4 regions of the Streptomyces sp. C36 genome follow, and region 4 is predicted to be linked to each of the others. Evidence: riboswitches for the same ligand, from Rfam matches in the RefSeq annotation. Region 4 holds a riboswitch; each other region holds the start of a gene.
The links. A riboswitch is a leader RNA that binds a small molecule or an ion and turns the genes downstream of it on or off. The one in region 4 is predicted to bind cobalamin.

Region 1 (4,576 bases), on a different contig from region 4:
ATGCTCGGCTTCATGGCGCTGGCCGCCGGGGTGAAGGTCAAGAACGGGCAGCTGGCGATCCCGCAGCTGTTCGAGGACATGTTCCCGGACTGGTTCACGGGCGTGGCGTTCGCCGCGATCGGCATCGGGGCGCTCGTCCCGGCGGCCATCATGTCGATCGCCGCCGCAAATCTGTTCACCCGGAACATCTACAAGGAGTTCCTCAAGCCGGACGCCTCGCCCGAACACGAGGCGAAGGTGTCCAAGCTCGCCTCCCTGCTCGTCAAGGTCGGAGCGCTCGTTTTCGTCCTCACCATGGACAAAACGGTCGCCATCAACTTCCAGCTGCTCGGCGGCATATGGATCCTGCAGACGATCCCGGCGCTCGTCGGCGGGCTCTTCACCCGCTGGTTCCACCGCTGGGCCCTGCTGGCGGGCTGGGCGGCCGGCATGGGGTACGGCACCTGGCGGGCGTACGCTACGCCGAGCGCCACCCAGTCCCACTTCGGGAACACCAACCTCATCCCCTTCCTCGGGGAGAAGGGCTACATCGGCCTCACCGCGTTCGCCCTCAATGTGATCGTCGTCATCGTGGCGACCTTCGTCCTGAAGGCGATCAAGGCTCCCGACGGCGTCGACCAGACCAGCCCGTCGGACTACACCGCGGACGCCGGCGACCCGGGCGTCCCGGCGGAGCTCCCCCCGGCCACCGCGGGGGCCCCTGGCGGCCACTGACAGCACCCTGGCGGGCCCGCCGGACCCGCCCCGACATCAGGGCCGCCACACCCCTCTCCGGGGGGCGTGGCGGCCCTTTCGCGTGGCCTTCCGTAGCCTTGTGGAGGCCTTGCGCAGCCCGCCCGTTAGCACATTCAGCGACCGTGTCATGACGGGACGACACAACATGTGGGGGCGCGTACGAGGGGCGGCACTAGATGTATGCTCGTCCTCGCTGATGTCGCAGGGGAATCCGGTGAAAGTCCGGAACTGTCCCGCAACGGTGTATGTGTGCGCATATACCCAGCGCACCTGTAGTCCGAGGACCTGCCGCCAGCGCGCCCACCACCGAGCCTGCCCTGGGCTCGGCTATGGGCGTTGAATTCGTCCGGGCCCCGCGGGTTGGGCCGACGGACGCCTACGAGGCATGCCCCGGTGCATTCGGCATGCCCGTACGCGACCGTCGCGCGCACCCGCCCGGGCCCACCCCAGCCGAGCGAGGGAGAGCCACACGTGACCATCGCGCCCGCAGATCCGGTCTCAGCGAACGCGGAAGCGACCGGCGGTCCCGGGACCGCGCTGCTGCGCACCCTGACCGACCTCACCGCAGACCTGCCTTCCACCGACCCGGGCAAGGTCGCCGCCGCCGCGCTGCGCGGCCGCAGCGCCGCGTCGGACGAGGCCGAGCTGCGCTCCCTCGCCACCGAGGCCGCCGCCGGCCTGATCGCCGAGGAACCGGAGTACTCCCGCCTCGCCGCCCGGCTGCTCACCCGCGCCATCGCCGACGAGGCGGCCGGCGAGGGTGCGACCTCCTTCTCCGCCTCGGTGGCCGTCGGCCACCGTGAGGGCCTGATCGCGGACGAGACCGCCGCGTTCGTCAAGGAGCACTCCGAGCGCCTGGACGCGCTGGTCGCCAAGGCTCTCGCCGACGGCGCCGACGACCGCTTCGGCTACTTCGGCCTGCGCACCCTGCACAGCCGCTACCTGCTGCGCCACCCGATCACCCGCAACGTGATCGAGACCCCGCAGCACTTCCTGCTGCGCGTGGCCTGCGGCCTGGCCGAGGACCACTCCGTGCGGGCCCTGGAGGACGTCGCCGAGCTCTACGGGCTCACCAGCACGCTCTCCTACCTGCCCTCCTCCCCCACGCTCTTCAACTCGGGCACCCGCCACCCGCAGATGTCGTCCTGCTACCTGCTGGACTCTCCGCTGGACGAGCTGGACTCGATCTACGACCGCTACCACCAGGTGGCGCGCCTGTCGAAGCACGCGGGCGGCATCGGCCTGTCGTACTCGCGCATCCGCTCCCGCGGCTCGCTGATCCGCGGCACCAACGGCCACTCCAACGGCATTGTGCCGTTCCTGCGCACCCTCGACGCCTCCGTCGCCGCCGTGAACCAGGGCGGCCGCCGCAAGGGCGCGGCCTGCGTCTACCTCGAGACGTGGCACGCCGACATCGAGGAGTTCCTGGAGCTCCGCGACAACACCGGTGAGGAGGCCCGTCGTACCCACAACCTCAACATCGCGCACTGGATCCCGGACGAGTTCATGCGCCGCGTCGAGGCCGACGCCGACTGGTCGCTCTTCTCCCCCGCCGACACCCCGGACCTGGTCGACCTCTACGGCGACGAGTTCGACGCCGCCTACCGCGCCTACGAGGCCGCCGGCAAGGCCGTCAAGCAGATCCCCGCCCGGGTGCTGTACGCCCGCATGATGCGTACCCTCGCGCAGACCGGCAACGGCTGGATGACGTTCAAGGACGCCGCCAACCGCACCGCCAACCAGACGGCCGAGAAGGGCAAGGTAGTCCACTCCTCGAACCTCTGCACGGAGATCCTCGAGGTCACGGACGACGGCGAGACCGCGGTCTGCAACCTGGGCTCGGTCAACCTCGCGCAGCACCTCGGTGCCGACGGCGAGATGGACTGGGAGAAGCTCGACCGTACGGTCCGTACGGCCGTGACGTTCCTCGACCGCGTCGTGGACATCAACTTCTACCCGACCGAGCAGGCCGGCAACTCCAACAGCCGCTGGCGCCCGGTGGGCCTGGGCCTGATGGGTCTGCAGGACGTCTTCTTCCGCCTGCGCCTGTCCTTCGACTCCGCCGAGGCGAAGGCCCTCTCCACCAAGATCTCCGAGCGGATCATGCTCGCGGCGTACGAGGCCTCCGCCGACCTCGCCGAGCGGCACGGCCCGCACCCGGCCTGGTCCGCGACCCGCACCGCCCGCGGCGTGCTGCACCCGGACCACTACCCCAACGCCGTCGCCGCCTGGGACGACCGCTGGGAGGCGCTGCGCGCCCGCATCGCCGCCGTCGGCATGCGCAACTCGCTGCTGCTGGCGATCGCCCCGACCGCCACCATCGCCTCCATCGCGGGCGTCTACGAGTGCATCGAGCCGCAGGTCTCCAACCTGTTCAAGCGCGAGACGCTCTCCGGTGAGTTCCTGCAGGTCAACACCTACCTGGTGGACGACCTCAAGAAGCTCGGCGTGTGGGACCGCACCACCCGCGACGCGATGACCGACGCCAACGGCTCGATCCAGGACATGAAGTGGATCCCGCAGGAGGTGCGCGACCTCTACCGCACCGCCTGGGAGATCCCGCAGCGCGCCCTGATCGACATGGCCGCGGCCCGTACGCCGTACCTGGACCAGAGCCAGTCGCTGAACCTCTTCATGGCCTCGCCCACCATCGGCAAGCTCAGCTCGATGTACGCGTACGCCTGGAAGCAGGGCATCAAGACGACGTACTACCTGCGCTCCCGCCCGGCCACCCGGATCGCCCGCGCCGCCTCCGCCGGTGCCGCCGCGCCGGCCACCATCCCCGTGCAGCAGGCCGCGCCCGACGCGGATGCCATCGCCTGCTCCCTTGAGAACCCCGAGTCCTGCGAGGCCTGCCAGTAATGTCCGCCGCTGAACAGAAGAACCTGCTCGACCCGGGCTTCGAGCTGACCCTGCGCCCCATGCGGTACCCGGACTTCTACGACCGCTACCGCGACGCGATCAAGAACACCTGGACCGTCGAGGAGGTCGACCTCCACTCGGACGTCGCCGACCTGGCCAAGCTGTCCCCGGGTGAGCAGCACATGATCGGCCGCCTGGTCGCGTTCTTCGCGACCGGCGACTCGATCGTGGCGAACAACCTCGTGCTGACGCTGTACAAGCACATCAACTCCCCCGAGGCGCGCCTGTACCTGTCGCGGCAGCTGTTCGAGGAGGCCGTGCACGTCCAGTTCTATCTGACGCTGCTCGACACCTACCTGCCCGACCCGGACGACCGCGCCGCGGCGTTCGACGCGGTGGAGAACATCCCCTCCATCCGCGAGAAGGCGCAGTTCTGCTTCAAGTGGATCAACGAGGTCGAGAAGATCGACCGCCTGGAGACGAAGGCCGACCGCCGTCGCTTCCTGCTCAACCTGATCTGCTTCGCGGCCTGCATCGAGGGCCTGTTCTTCTACGGCGCCTTCGCCTACGTGTACTGGTTCCGCAGCCGCGGTCTGCTGCACGGCCTGGCGACCGGCACCAACTGGGTCTTCCGCGACGAGACCATGCACATGAACTTCGCGTTCGAGGTCGTGGACACCGTCCGCCAGGAGGAGCCCGACCTCTTCGACGACGAGCTCCAGCAGCAGGTCACCGACATGCTGAAGGAGGCCGTGGAGTGCGAGCTGCAGTTCGGCCGTGACCTGTGCGGCGACGGCCTGCCGGGCATGAACACCGAGTCCATGCGCGAGTACCTCCAGTGCGTCGCCGACCAGCGCCTCCAGCGCCTGGGCTTCGCCCCGGTCTTCGGCTCGGAGAACCCTTTCTCCTTCATGGAGCTGCAGAACGTCCAGGAGCTGACCAACTTCTTCGAGCGCCGCGCGTCCGCGTACCAGGTGGC
Region 2 (4,576 bases), on a different contig from region 4:
AAGGTCCTCATCCCGGCCGTCGCCGCGCCGCTGGTGGCCGGCATCGCCGCCTGGTGCGCGACCCGGCTCACCTACCGCCTCGCCCGGGGCCGCGACGAGCAGGAGACCGCCAAGGGCTACCGCGCCGGGCAGATCGCCTCGGCCGCCCTGGTCTCCCTCGCCCACGGCACCAACGACGCCCAGAAGACCATGGGTGTGATCACCCTCGCGCTGGTCGCCGGCGGCGTCGTCGCCCCGCACTCCGACCCGCCCATGTGGGTCATCGTCTCCGCGGGCCTGGCCATCGCGCTCGGTACGTACCTCGGCGGCTGGCGCATCATCCAGACGCTCGGCAAGGGTCTGACCGACATCAAGCCCGCCCAGGGCTTCGCCGCCCAGACCGGCGCCGCGACCGTCATCCTCGCCTCCTCGCACATCGGCTTCGCGCTCTCCACCACCCAGGTCTGCTCCGGCTCGATCATGGGCGCCGGCCTCGGCCGCAAGGGCGGCGTGGTGCGCTGGTCCACCGCCGGCCGCATGGTCATGGCCTGGGGCCTGACCCTGCCCGCCGCGGGCCTGGTCGCCGGTGGCGCCGCCCTCCTCGCCGACCAGGGCGACTGGGGCGTGGCCGCGGTCGCCGTCCTCGGCCTCGGCGTCTCGGGCGCGATCTGGCTGGCCTCGCGCCGCAAGCCGGTGACGCACGACAACGTCAACGACCTCAACCAGCCGCAGGGCGTGGACGCCGAGCCCCTCGAGCCCGCCGGCGTCATCACCGCCGCCCTCCAGGCCGTCGCCCCGCCGCCGGCCGGCCCCCTGGCCGCCGCCCCGGCGACCGCCTCCTCCGCCCCCGCCGCCCCCGCCGCGGCGACGAGCTAAGGAACCAAGGAACCCCGTCATGCAGATCAACTGGGAAGCCCTCGGCCAGGTCTTCGGCGTCAGCCTCGTCGTGACCGTCGCGCTCGTCGGCGTCTTCACCCTCGGCATCGTCGGCACCGCGCCCCGCAAGGCCCAGGAGCAGCCGGACGGCACCGTCGCCGCGCCCGTCGCTCCCAACGCGCTCCTGCGCACCGGCGCGTACGCCTGCTTCGCGCTGTGCGCGGCCGCCGTCGGATACGGCATCTTCCTCATCGTCTCCTGAGGGCGCCCTCCGGGTGCTTCCGAGCGCCCGGAGCACCTCCGCATATCCCTCCCACGGCCCGGGAAGGCCGCAGGTCAGCTGTGAGTTGACTGCCCTTCCCGGGCCGTGGTGCACTTCCGGAGCCAAACGGCGACAGCAGAGGAAGCCGGTGTGAATCCGGCGCGGTCCCGCCACTGTCACCGGGGAGCGTCCTCCACCGAGGGCCACGGCCCGCCCCGCGGGCTGGAAGGCCGGAGCGACGTCGATCCGGGAGCCAGGAGACTCTGGTCGCCGGTCACGTCGAGCCAGGGCGCGGACCCTGAGTGAGGACACATCGCCATGCCCGGCCGCCGCATACCGTCCGACAGTGAGCCCCCCTTCCGCCGAGGCGCGACGGCGGCCTGACCGATGCGCGCCGATCACCTCGGTTTCGCGTGCGGTGCGGCCCTCGGCTTCGCCGGTGACCTCCTCCTCGGCGACCCCCGCCGCGGCCATCCCGTGGCCGCCTTCGGGCGCGCCGCGCACGCCGTCGAACAGCGCCTGTGGCGCGACCATCGCGGCACGGGCGCCCTGCACACCCTGCTGTGCGCGGGCGGCGCCGTGGCCGGCGCCGGGCTGCTGGCCCGTACCGCACGCCCCTCCCCCACGGCGCGCGTCGCCCTGACCGCCGCCGCCACCTGGGCCGTCCTGGGCGGCACATCGCTGGGCCGCGAGGCGCGCGCCGTCGGCGGGGCGCTCGCCGCCGGCGACCTGGCGGCCGCCCGGAAGCGGCTGCCCCACCTGTGCGGCCGCGATCCGCAGGCCCTGGACGAGCAGCAGATCGCGCGCGCGGTCGTGGAGTCCGTCGCCGAGAACACCTCCGACGCCGTCGTGGGCGCCCTGGTGTGGGGAGCGCTCGGCGGCGTGCCCGGGCTGGTGGGCTTCCGCGCCGTGAACACCCTCGACGCCATGGTCGGCCACAGGTCCCCGCGCTACCGCCGGTTCGGCTGGGCCTCCGCCCGCCTCGACGACGTCGCCGGCTGGCCCGGCGCCCGGCTCACCGCCGCCCTCGCCGTCCTCGCGGGCCCCGACCCGCGCGGCGCCCTGCGCGTCGCCCGCCGCGACGCCTCCCGCCACCCCAGCCCCAACGCCGGCCCCGTCGAGGCCGCCTTCGCCGGGGCGCTCGGGGTACGCCTCGGCGGCACCCTCGCCTACGCGGGCCGCGTCGAGCACCGCCCCGTCCTGGGCGCGGAGAACCGGCCGGTCGAGGTCGCGGACGTCGAACGCGCGGTGCGGCTCTCGCGCCGGGTGTCGGTCCTGGCCCTGGGAACGGCCCTGCTGACTAGGACGGTCGTCGCGACCGTGACGAGGAGGAAGCGTTGTCGGTGACAGCTGGGAGGGGCGGGGGCCTGCTGGTGGCCGGCACGACCTCCGACGCGGGCAAGAGCGTGGTGACCGCCGGGATCTGCCGCTGGCTGGTCCGCAAGGGCGTCAACGTCGCGCCGTTCAAGGCGCAGAACATGTCGCTCAACTCGTACGTCACGCGCGAGGGCGCGGAGATAGGGCGCGCGCAGGCCATGCAGGCCGCGGCCGCGCGCGTCGAGCCCAGCGCGCTCATGAACCCGGTGCTGCTCAAGCCCGGCGGCGACCGCAGCAGCCAGGTCGTCCTGATGGGCAAGCCGGTGGGCGAGCTCAGCGCGCGCGGCTATCACGCGGGCCGCCAGGAGCAGTTGTTCGGCACGGTGACGGAGTGCCTGGAGGAGCTGCGGCGTACGCACGACGCGGTCATCTGCGAGGGCGCCGGCAGCCCGGCGGAGATCAACCTGCGGCGCAGCGACATCGTCAACATGGGCATCGCGCGGGCCGGCCGGCTGCCCGTGGTCGTCGTCGGCGACATCGACCGGGGCGGCGTCTTCGCCTCCTTCTTCGGCACCACGGCGCTCCTCTCGCCCGAGGACCAGGAACTGATAGCGGGCTACATCGTCAACAAGTTCCGGGGCGACGTGAGCCTGCTGGAGCCCGGCCTGGACATGCTGCGCGACCTGACGGGCCGGCGGACGTTCGGCGTGCTGCCTTTCACCCACGGCCTGGGCATCGACGAGGAGGACGGCCTGAGGGTCTCGCTGCGCGGCGCCGTCCGCGAATCGGTGGTGGCCCCGCCGCACGGCGCCGACGTGCTGCGGGTGGCGGTGTGCGCGGTACCGCTGATGTCCAACTTCACGGACGTGGACGCCCTCGCGGCCGAACCGGGCGTCGTGGTGCGCTTCGTGGACCGGCCCGAGGAACTCGCCGACGCCGACCTCGTGGTCGTACCGGGTACGCGCGGCACGGTCCGCGCGCTGGCGTGGCTGCGCGAACGCGGCCTCGCCGACGCGCTCGCCCGGCGCGCGGCGGAAGGCCGCCCGGTGCTGGGCGTCTGCGGCGGCTTCCAGCTGCTGGGCGAGCGGATCGAGGACGAGGTGGAGTCCCGCGCCGGTGTGGTCGAGGGCCTCGGCCTGCTGCCCGTACGCGTGCGCTTCGCGGCGGAGAAGACCCTGGCGAGGCCGGTGGGCACCGCCCTGGGCGAACGAGTGGAGGGCTACGAGATCCACCACGGCGTCGCGGACGTCCACGGCGGCGACGAGCCGTTCCTCGACGGCTGCCGGGTCGGCGCCGTCTGGGGCACCCACTGGCACGGCTCTCTGGAGAGCGACGGCTTCCGCCGGGCGTTCCTGCGCCGGGTCGCACAGGCGGCCGGACGGGCGTTCGTCCCGGCGCCGGACACGTCGTTCGCGGCGCTGCGCGAGGAACAGCTGGACCGGCTGGGCGACCTGATCGAGGAGCACGCGGACACGGATGCGCTGCTGCGGCTGATCGAGGACGGGGTGCCGCGCGGTTACCCGTTCATACCGCCGGGGGCGCCATCTCCACCTGCGCGGAGCCCCTACGCTGCGGACGGCCGTCGACTTGGCAGTACCCGGCTCACCTCCGCACCCGCGGAGCAGAGCGACAGCCTGGCAGGCCCAGCGGCCACCACCGCGCCCATTCGGACCGAATCCCTCGAAGGGGGTAACACCTGATGGCCCCGGCCACCTACCCGTTCACCGCGATCGTCGGCATGGACGACATGCGACTGGGCCTGCTGCTCAACGCCATCGCGCCGTCCATCGGCGGAGTGCTCGTACGGGGTGAGAAGGGCACCGCGAAGACGACGACCGTCCGGGCCCTGTCCACGCTGCTGCCGGTGGTCGACACCATCACCGCCTGCCGCTTCTCCTGCGACCCCGCCGCCCCGGACCCCTCGTGTCCCGACGGCCCGCACGAGGGTGGGTCGAGCGCCACCCGGCCCGCCCGTATGGTCGAACTGCCCGTCGGGGCCTCGGAGGACCGGCTCGTCGGCGCGCTCGACATCGAGCGGGCGCTGGCCGAGGGCGTCAAGGCGTTCGAGCCGGGCCTGCTGGCCGACGCGCACCGGGGCGTGCTGTACGTCGACGAGGTCAATCTCTTGGGCGACCACCTGGT
Region 3 (4,576 bases), on a different contig from region 4:
ACCTCCGTGGGGTAGCGGTGGGCGAGCCGCTTGTGCATGTGCATGTACGAGCTGTAGAAGAGCGGGTCGCCCTCGGCGAGGACGGCCACGGTGCGCCCGGCGTCCAGGTGCGCGGCCAGCCGGGCCGCGGCCTCCTCGTAGAACTCCTCCATCGCGGCCCGGTAGCCGCCGGGGTGGTCGGTGGTCTCCGTGGTGACCGGGTAGACCAGCCGCTCCTCGATGTGGTCCGGGCGCAGGTGGCGTTCGGCGATCGAGCGCGCGATGCTGCGGCCGTGCCGGGCGCTGTGGTAGGCGACGACGTCGGCCGCGGCGATGGTCTCGACGGCCCGCAGGGTCATCAGTGACGGGTCGCCGGGGCCGAGCCCCACCCCGTACAGCCGGCCCGTCGTCCGCGGGTGCCGGTCGGTCTGCGGACGCCGCTCGGTCCGCGGGTGCTGCTCGCTCACTCTTCCTCGCTCGCTATCGCGTTGATCGCGGCCGCGGCCATGGCGCTGCCGCCCCGCCGCCCCCGCACCACCAGGTACTCCAGCCCCAGCGGGCTGTCGGCCAGCGCGTCCTTGGACTCGGCGGCGCCGATGAAGCCGACCGGGATGCCGAGCACGGCCGCCGGGCGGGGCGCGCCCTCCGCCACCATCTCCAGCAGGCGGAACAGCGCGGTCGGCGCGTTGCCCACCGCGACGACGGCGCCGTCCAGCTTCTCGTGCCACAGCTCCAGGGCGGCGGCGCTGCGGGTCGTGCCCATGCGCGCCGCCAGATCCGGAACCGCCGGATCGGCGAGCGTGCACAGCACCTCGTTGTCCGCGGGCAGCCGCTTGCGGGTCACTCCCGAGGCGACCATGTTCGCGTCGCAGAGGATGGGCGCGCCGGCGAGCAGCGCGGCGCGCGCCTTCGCCACCACGCCGGGGGAGTACGCCAGGTCCTTGACGAGGTCCGTCATCCCACAGGCGTGGATCATGCGGACCGCGACCCGGCTGACGTCGGCGGGCAGCCCGCCGAGGTCGGCCTCGGCCCGGATGGTGGCGAAGGACTGGCGGTAGATGGACGCGCCGTCCTTGTCGTAGTCGAACACTTGGCCCTCGTTCATGTCGTGGTACGGGCCGCCGCCACCGCGTCGGCCATCTCTCGCGCCGGCACCGTCCTCGCCGTCGCCGGTCCTCGCGCCGCATCGTCCCGCACGGCGAGCCGGTAGCCCTCGTCCGTGGCGAGCACGTCGACCCACCGGCCGCCGGGGTGCCCGCAGCGCCGCTCGCACCCGGACCAGTACACCGGCAGGACGTCCGCCCCGCCAGGGAGCGTCCCGGTGAGGCAGGCGGCCGCGTCGGCCCGTACGTCCGCGAGGGACTTCGCGCACCCGGGACGGCCCGCGCAGGCGCCGGCCCCGTGCCAGGGGGAGTCGGGGGAGACGACCAGGCCCGCGTCGGCGAACGCCGTGCGGTGGGCGGCGCCCGCCACGGCCGTCAGCCCCGGCACGACGATGCCGCGCCAGGGTGTCACACGCAGTTCGCCGTCGCCGTCCTGGGCGGCGGCACCGGCGACCAGACGCCACTGGCCCACGGTCAGCCGTCCCAGGGGCGCCGCCAGGGACAGCGCCCACCGCCCGTCCCGGCCGTGCACCGCGCCCGGCGGGGGCGCCGGGCCGTGGGGGAGCGTGAGGCGCGGTACGAGCGAGCAGGCGATCCCGGCGGCGGCGAGCCGCTCGGCCAACCGCTCGGGGGACGGCCGCTGTTCGGGGGCGAGGTCGCGTACGCGCCAGGCCCCGACGCCGCTCGCGCGCCGTGCCGCGAGGAACGCCCGCGCGGCGAGGAGGGCCGCGCGAGGGGCGTCGCCGGAGGCGAGGCGCACGGCGGGGCCGGCGGTGCCGAAGCACAGCAGGGCGTGCCGGCCGTCCCGCTCTGCGATCAACGTCACATCGGGCGCCAGAGCCACGATGTCGCCGCGGCCGTCGTCGAGACCGAAGAGGAAACGGCCCGACAATCCCGACAAGTCGCTTGTTCCTGCTTCGTCTTCTCCTGCGCCTTCTCCTGCGCCTTCTCCTGCGCCTTCTCCTGCGCCTTCTCCGGCGCACAGAAGCCCGTCCAGGGCGCGCGCCCAGGCCTGCACATCCACGCGCGCGTCGGTCCGCCCGTCATCCCGCCCGTCCAGCCCGCACAGCGGCGACGCCACCACGTTGCGGATCCGCTCGTGACGGTCCGACGGCAGCAGCCCGGCCGCGCGCAGCCGCCCTCCCAGGGCCGCGCCGCAGGCGTCCGGCAGGCCGCGCAGCTGGACGTTGCCGCGCGAGGTGATGTCGAGACGGCCGTCGCCCAGCTCCTCGGCCAGGCCGGCCAGCACCTCGGCCTGAACGGACGTCAGCAGACCGCCGGGCAGCCGGACGCGCGCCAGCGCCCCGTCGTCCGCGGCGTGCAGCCGCAGCGCGCCGGGGCAGCGGTCACCGCTCTCGCGGCCGGACGTGGGGGTGGCGGACATGGCCGCGAGCATACCGAGGGGCACCTCTCCGCGGCCCCGCCCGCCCCGGTTCGCCGGCTCCGGGCGGCAGGGGCGGGAGAACGGAACACGCGCTGGTCATCGGGGTTCCGCTCGCTACTATGGCTCATCGGCGGAGCCATGGGTCCGCCGGACGCCAGAGACGGCGACAGGGGAGGAAGCCGGTGAGACTCCGGCACGGTCCCGCCACTGTGAGCACGGCAGCGATGCCGGGCGAGTCAGGAACTCCCGCCGTCTTCCCACCGCCCGGGGCGCGGACCCCGAGGAAGGCCAGCCGCAGCATGCGCACGTTCCGGTGCCGCGCACCCCGGGCGACCCTCGAAGCACTCGCACTCGGGAGCGCCGCGTGATCCTTCTCCTGTCGACCTCCGACACCGACCTGCTCAGCGCCCGCGCGGCCGGCGGCCCGGTGTCCTACCGGCTCGCCAACCCCGCCCGGCTCGCGCTGGACGAGCTCCCGGCGCTCCTGGAGGGCACCGACCTCGTCGTCGTACGCCTCCTCGGCGGCCTCCGCGCCTGGCAGGAGGGCCTGGACCTGCTGCTCGCCGGCCCGCGGCCCGTCGTCGTCCTCACCGGCGAACAGGCACCCGACGCCCAGCTGATGGAGGCCTCCACGGTCCCCGTCGGCATCGCCGCCGAGGCCCACGCCTACCTCGCCCACGGCGGCCCGGCCAACCTCGAGCAGCTCGCCCGCTTCCTCTCGGACACCGTGCTGCTCACCGGCCACGGCTTCGAGCCCCCGGCCGCCGCCCCCGCCTGGGGCGAGCTGGAGCGCACCCCCAAGCCCGGCGCGAGCGGCCCGCTCGTCGCGGTGCTCTACTACCGCGCGCACCACATGAGCGGCAACACCGCCTTCGTCGAGGCCCTGTGCGGGGCGATCGAGGACGCCGGAGGCCGCGCGCTGCCGCTGTACGTCGCCTCCCTGCGCGCCCCCGAACCCGAACTGATCGACGCCCTGCGCGGCGCCGACGCCATCGTCACCACCGTCCTCGCGGCCGGCGGCACCCGCCCCGCCGAGGCCTCCGCCGGCGGCGACGACGAGTCCTGGGACGCCGGCGCCCTCGCCGCGCTCGACGTACCGATCCTGCAGGCGCTGTGCCTGACCGGGCCGCGCAGCGCGTGGGAGGAGAACGACGAGGGGCTCTCGCCGCTCGACGCCGCCACCCAGGTCGCCGTGCCCGAGTTCGACGGCCGCATCATCACCGTTCCGTTCTCCTTCAAGGAGGTCGACGAGGACGGCCTGCCCGCCTATGTCGCCGACATGGAGCGCGCCGCCCGCGTGGCCGGCATCGCCGTGCGCCACGCCCGGCTGCGCCACATCCCGGCCGCCGACAAGCGGATCGCCCTCGTCCTGTCCGCCTACCCCACCAAGCACTCCCGCATCGGCAACGCCGTCGGCCTCGACACCCCCGCCAGTGCCGTCGCCCTGCTGCGCCGACTGCGCGAGGAGGGCTACGACTTCGGCGACGAGGCCGTGCCCGGCCTCGCCTCCGGCGACGGCGACGAGCTCATCTACGCCCTCATCGAGGCCGGCGGCCACGACCAGGACTGGCTCACCGAGGAGCAGCTGGCCAGCAACCCGGTCCGTATCCCGGCCGCCGACTACAAGCGCTGGTACGCGCAGTTGCCCGCCGAGCTGCGCGAGGCCGTCGAGGAGCACTGGGGCCCGGCGCCCGGCGAGATGTTCCTCGACCGCAGCCGTACCGCCGAGGGCGACCCGGACGGCGACATCGTCCTGGCCGCCCTGCGCCGCGGCAACCTGCTGATCCTCATCCAGCCGCCGCGCGGCTTCGGCGAGAACCCCATCGCCATCTACCACGACCCCGACCTGCCGCCCTCCCACCACTACCTCGCCGCCTACCGCTGGATCGCGGCCTCCCGCGAGGACGGCGGCTTCGGCGCCGACGCGATGGTGCACCTGGGCAAGCACGGCAACCTCGAGTGGCTGCCCGGCAAGAACGCCGGCCTGTCCGCCGCCTGCGGCCCCGACGCCGCCCTCGGCGACCTGCCGCTGGTCTACCCCTTCCTCGTCAACGACCCCGGCGAGGGCACCCAGGCCAAGCGCCGCGCCCACGCCACCCTCGTCGACCAC
Region 4 (4,576 bases):
CCCCGGCAGACGCCGCCGGCCACCCCCAGGACGTCCACCGTCCGCCGCGTGCCCTCGGACATGTCCCCCAGGTTCAGCTGCCGGCGGTACGTGCGCAGGGCGGCTCGCACGGCGATCCATACGCCGGCGCCGGCCAGGGCGGCCCCGGCGCAGATCACCAGCGCCTGGCCGGCGGGCCAGCCCAGCACCCGGGCGGTGATGTCCTTGGACTGCTCGTCGGTCGAGCCGGCGCCGCTGCCGCGCTCACCCGCCGCGAAGGCGATCACCGAGCCGGCGACCACGGAGTAGAACACGAAGCGCACGGCCGACAGCAGCCGCGTACGGGCCTTCCGGCCGTCGGGGCCCGCCGCCCCGAAGAGCGCCTCCGACAGCCGCCACAGGGCCATGCCGATCAGGCCGATGCCCACGGCCCAGACCAGCACCTGCCCGAACGGCTTCTCGGCCAGCTCCTGCACCGCTCCCCCGCGGTCGGCCTGCTCGCCGCCGCCACCACCGCTGTGCGCGATGCGCAGCGCCAGCACCCCGACGAGGAGGTAGATCACGCCGCGTGCCACCAGTCCGGCGCGCGCCGCCATGGCCGTGCCCTTCCCACGGGCCGCCCGCGCGCCGCCGTCGTTCGACCACCGACCCATCACGCCGCCTCTCGCGTCGCGCGCTCCGTCCCCCTGCCATGGGGAGGATCGGCTGCCCCCGGACGCGGGGACGAAACGGCCCGCGCGGGGGCGGGCGCCGGACGGAGGCGCCCGGCCGTCGTCCCCCGGCTCACGGGGGTCATGACTTGCGCCTCACCGGCCCCCATGGGCCCGGCTGTCTCTCGATCTCCCGGGTGGCCTCGTCGATCACCCACGGGTCGATCCAGGCCAGGGGCTCGACGTCGTTGACCAGGGGCTCGTTGTCCGGGCCACGGCCGCACTCGCGGCCCCGCAGCAGCCACGGGCGTACGTCGCCGCCCCTGGTCCGGGGCAGGTGGCAGTAGTCGTACAGACGGCGGGCGGCCCAGATCCGCAGCGGCCGGTCCTCCCACCACGACTCGACGTCCAGGGGGCTGGCGGACAGCCCGGGCAGGGGGACGCCGGTCAGTTCGTCCCTGCTGGAGGTGGCGGACAGATCGACCCCGGGGCCCAGGGACCAGCGCACGTACAGGCGCCGTTCACGCCTGATCCGGTCGGCCACCTCCTTCAGGCTGTGCAGGGTGGCAAGGTCACCGGGGCCGTTCGTCACCGTACCTCCTGGGTGGGCCCGGGCAGGGCGGCCTTCAGCACACGCCTCCCCGTCCCGGCGCACCGATAACGCGGGGGCCGCACGAACCACCCGGGCAGCCGGACGCCTCCCCCGTCGCGGGAAACGTGTCCCCGTGACAGAAGAACGTGTCTCCCGTCACGGGAGGAAACATGAAGGCCCGCGCAGGTGGGGCCGTAGGCTGATCACGCAGCTGGTTCGCCCCGTCCGCCAGGCGGGAGGCGTCGTAAGAGGGAACCCGGTGCGATTCCGGGACTGCCCCGCAGCGGTGAGCGGGAACGACCGCCGTCATACGCACTGGATCAGCGGCCCTCGGGGCCACGGGTCCGGGAAGCGACGGCCAGTAGGAGCCCCGTCCGGTCCCGCCGGACGAGGCGTGTCCGCGAGTCCGAAGACCTGCCGCTGCCCGCGTGCGGCGGTCGCACGCGGACCACTCGGTGACCTCGAGGGCGGGTCGGCGACACGGCCGATCGCGCCGTGTCCTTCGCGTCCCGGCGGGCCGCCGAGGCCGATCCTCGACTCGCGAAGGAGAGTTGACGTGACGATCAGCCCCCAGGACACCGAAGCCGCCCCGGCCCGCGCGCCCAAGACCCCGGCGGACTCCCGGGTGACGCTCGCCCACATCATGAGCGAGCACGACACCAATCTGTACGGCACCATCCACGGCGGCGTCGTGATGAAGCTGATCGACGACGCGGCCGCCGCGGCCGCCGGGCGTCATGCCGACGGGCCGGCCGTGACCGTCTCCGTGGACCGCATGTCCTTCCTCGCCCCGGTCCGCGCCGGCGACCTGCTGAGCGCTCACGCCGAACTGCGCCGAGCCGGCCGCACGTCGATGACCGTAGCGGTCCGCGTCACCGCCGAACGCTGGAACGCCTCCGGTCCCACGGCCGAGGTCGCCAACGCCGGCCTGACCTTCGTCGCCGTCGACGCAGAGGGGTGCCCCCGCCCCGTACCGCCCCTGGCGGTGCCGGAAGCCCCCGCCGACCGGGGCTGATCGCCGGCCGGGCGTGCTCCGGGTGCCGGGGCGCCGCCCGGCCTCCGCTCCTTACGCGTCGTCGGACACCGCGTACGCCGCGGTGTCCGCCGCGCCGCGCGAAGTGGCCCACGAGGACGGCCCGTCATTGGACCTGCCGGGCCGGCCACTTGCGGCCGTAGCGTGGCAGGGCAAGCGAGGAGGACGCGGCTTCCGAGCCGCTCGCACCCAGGAGAGTCGTGCCGATACCGATGATGCCGCGCGCCGGAGCGCCCCGCGTTCTGACCGTCGCCCAGTTGAGCAACTCCGTCGGTGACGGCGCGTACTACACGTGCTCGGCGCTGTACTTCACCCAGGTCGTCGGCCTGTCCCCCGCCCGGCTCGGGGTGGGGCTCACGGTGGCGTGGGCCGTGGGTTCGCTGGCGGGCGTCCCGCTGGGCCATCTCGCCGACCGCCGTGGTCCGCGCGGCACGGCGGTGCTGCTGGCGCTGGCCACGGCGGTGGCCGTCGCCTCGTTCCTCGTCATCCGTTCCTTCGCGCCGTTCCTGATCGCCGTCTGCCTGTACGCCACCGCGCAGTCGGGGCTGGCGGCGGCCCGCCAGGCGCTGCTCGCGGGCCTGGTCGCGCCCGCCGAACGCACCGGCGTCCTCGCCCACCTGCAGGCGGCGCTCAACGCGGGACTGGCCGTCGGCGCGGCCCTGGGCGGCCTGGCCCTGGCGCACGGAAGCCGGGCCGGGTACCTCGCCGTGTTCGCCGTCGACGCGCTGAGCTTCGTGGTCTGCGCCGCGCTCACGCTGCGGCTGCCGGCTGTGGCGCCCGTCGCGAGACCCGTGGACGACGGGCCCGCGCTGGCGGTGCTGCGGGACCGCCCGTACGCCCTCGTCACGCTCCTCAACGCGGTCCTGCTGCTGCGGATGCCGCTGCTCAGCCTCGCCGTTCCGCTGTGGATCGCCCTCCGGGCGCCCCAACTCACGTGGCTCGCGTCGGCGCTGTTCGTCCTCAACACGCTCGGGGTGGCGCTGTTCCAGGTCCGTACGGCGCGTTCCGTCACCGGGCTGCGCTCCGCCGCGCGCGCCGTGCGCGTCGCCGGCGCCGTTCTGCTGGCGTCCTGCGCGGTGTTCGCCCTGTCGGCCGCGGACCTGCCGTTGTGGGCCACGGCGGCGGTTCTGGTGGCGGCCTCGGCTCTTCTGCTCGTCGGCGAGATGAAGCAGTCCGCCGGTTCCTGGCAGATCGGCTTCGACCTCGCGCCCGACGACCGCATGGGCCAGTACCAGGGCTTCTTCGCCACGAGCGTGGCCGCCGCGCGCACCCTCGGCCCGCTGTTGCTCACCACGACGGTCGTGTCCCAGGGAGTGCCGGGCTGGCTCCTGCTGGGTGGCGTCTTCCTCGCCGCGGGCCACGCGATGGGCCCGGCCGTACGGTGGGCGCGGCGCGACCGCCCCTACGCGCTGCCGGAGCCCGGGGCGGCAGGGCCCCGGGCGGCCACGGCCGCGTGACGCGCCCGGTCACCCCGGGAGCGGTTCCTCCGCACGGCGCGGGCCACCCGGCCCGCACACCCGCTTCGCCGCCAGCCACTGCACGGTGAGCCGCTGGTACTCGAGGCTCTCGTCGCGGGTGAGCAGGCGCCCTTCGCGGGCGCTCAGGAACGTACGGATCTTCGCGTTGATCACCTCGGGGCGTGCCTGCTCGCAGGTCTGGATGACGGACATGTGCCACAGGCTAAAGGCAGGCACTGACACGGAGCCGACGACTGTGATCAAGTTCGGCAAATGCTCATCGAATCGTCATGAAGACGAGGCATAAGCCTTTCTCACCCCGGTTCTCACCCCGCTCGCCAGCGAGTAACAGTTGGCAGGCGAGTGACTGGTGGGAGTGGAGGTGGGCCGGTACAACGGAGGGCATGCGTATTCGATCATTAGCGGTCATAGGAAGTCTGCTGGCGACGCTGGCGGTTGGCATGCCGGGGGTGTCGCACGCGGCATCCGGACGGTCGGCTGCCCCGGCTCTGGACGCCTGCCAGGAGCGGGCGAGCGTAAAGGTGTTCCACGAGGGCGGCATACCGCTGCTGGACTGGCGGGAGAACCTCGAGTTCGACGGGCGCGGCACGCTCTGGGTCGCGCACATCACCAAGGGCCGGGTCGAGGGGTACGCCCCCGACGGGACGCTCAAGACCAGCTTTCCGGTGAGCGGGGCGGGCGGCATCCGGCGCGGTCCGGACGGGATGATGTACGTCAACTTCGGCGTGAATCCGCTGACTCCCGTCGGCGGCATCGTGCGGTTCGACCCGACTGCCGCCCATCCGAAGCCGGAGAAGGTCGTCAGCGGTATATCCGGCATCAACGGCCTCGCCATCGACACCGA

Region 1: linked by a shared signal. The riboswitch ahead of AB4K12_RS16995 (ribonucleoside-diphosphate reductase subunit alpha) and the one ahead of AB4K12_RS02380 (acyl-CoA thioesterase) in region 4 are both predicted to bind cobalamin.
Region 2: linked by a shared signal. The riboswitch ahead of AB4K12_RS09780 (cobalamin biosynthesis protein) and the one ahead of AB4K12_RS02380 (acyl-CoA thioesterase) in region 4 are both predicted to bind cobalamin.
Region 3: linked by a shared signal. The riboswitch ahead of cobN (cobaltochelatase subunit CobN) and the one ahead of AB4K12_RS02380 (acyl-CoA thioesterase) in region 4 are both predicted to bind cobalamin.

Annotation. Positions count from the first base shown of each region.
Region 1 covers NZ_JBFQGI010000005.1:132,240-136,815, reverse strand. Annotated here, with positions in the region: gene mctP (monocarboxylate uptake permease MctP) at 1-714, shown strand, start outside; cobalamin riboswitch at 886-1,043, shown strand; gene AB4K12_RS16995 (ribonucleoside-diphosphate reductase subunit alpha) at 1,207-3,597, shown strand; gene AB4K12_RS16990 (ribonucleotide-diphosphate reductase subunit beta) at 3,597-4,576, shown strand, end outside.
Region 2 covers NZ_JBFQGI010000002.1:919,938-924,513, reverse strand. Annotated here, with positions in the region: gene AB4K12_RS09790 (anion permease) at 1-855, shown strand, start outside; gene AB4K12_RS09785 (hypothetical protein) at 875-1,117, shown strand; cobalamin riboswitch at 1,255-1,381, shown strand; gene AB4K12_RS09780 (cobalamin biosynthesis protein) at 1,505-2,464, shown strand; gene AB4K12_RS09775 (cobyric acid synthase) at 2,461-4,134, shown strand; gene AB4K12_RS09770 (putative cobaltochelatase) at 4,134-4,576, shown strand, end outside.
Region 3 covers NZ_JBFQGI010000003.1:672,775-677,350, forward strand. Annotated here, with positions in the region: gene AB4K12_RS12770 (precorrin-2 C(20)-methyltransferase) at 1-446, opposite strand, end outside; gene AB4K12_RS12775 (precorrin-8X methylmutase) at 443-1,084, opposite strand; gene AB4K12_RS12780 (cobalamin biosynthesis protein CobG) at 1,081-2,466, opposite strand; cobalamin riboswitch at 2,581-2,732, shown strand; gene cobN (cobaltochelatase subunit CobN) at 2,831-4,576, shown strand, end outside.
Region 4 covers NZ_JBFQGI010000001.1:550,768-555,343, reverse strand. Annotated here, with positions in the region: gene AB4K12_RS02390 (DUF1206 domain-containing protein) at 1-632, opposite strand, end outside; gene AB4K12_RS02385 (DUF6098 family protein) at 772-1,221, opposite strand; cobalamin riboswitch at 1,467-1,637, shown strand; gene AB4K12_RS02380 (acyl-CoA thioesterase) at 1,778-2,236, shown strand; gene AB4K12_RS02375 (MFS transporter) at 2,461-3,711, shown strand; gene AB4K12_RS02370 (hypothetical protein) at 3,721-3,924, opposite strand; gene AB4K12_RS02365 (hypothetical protein) at 4,116-4,576, shown strand, end outside.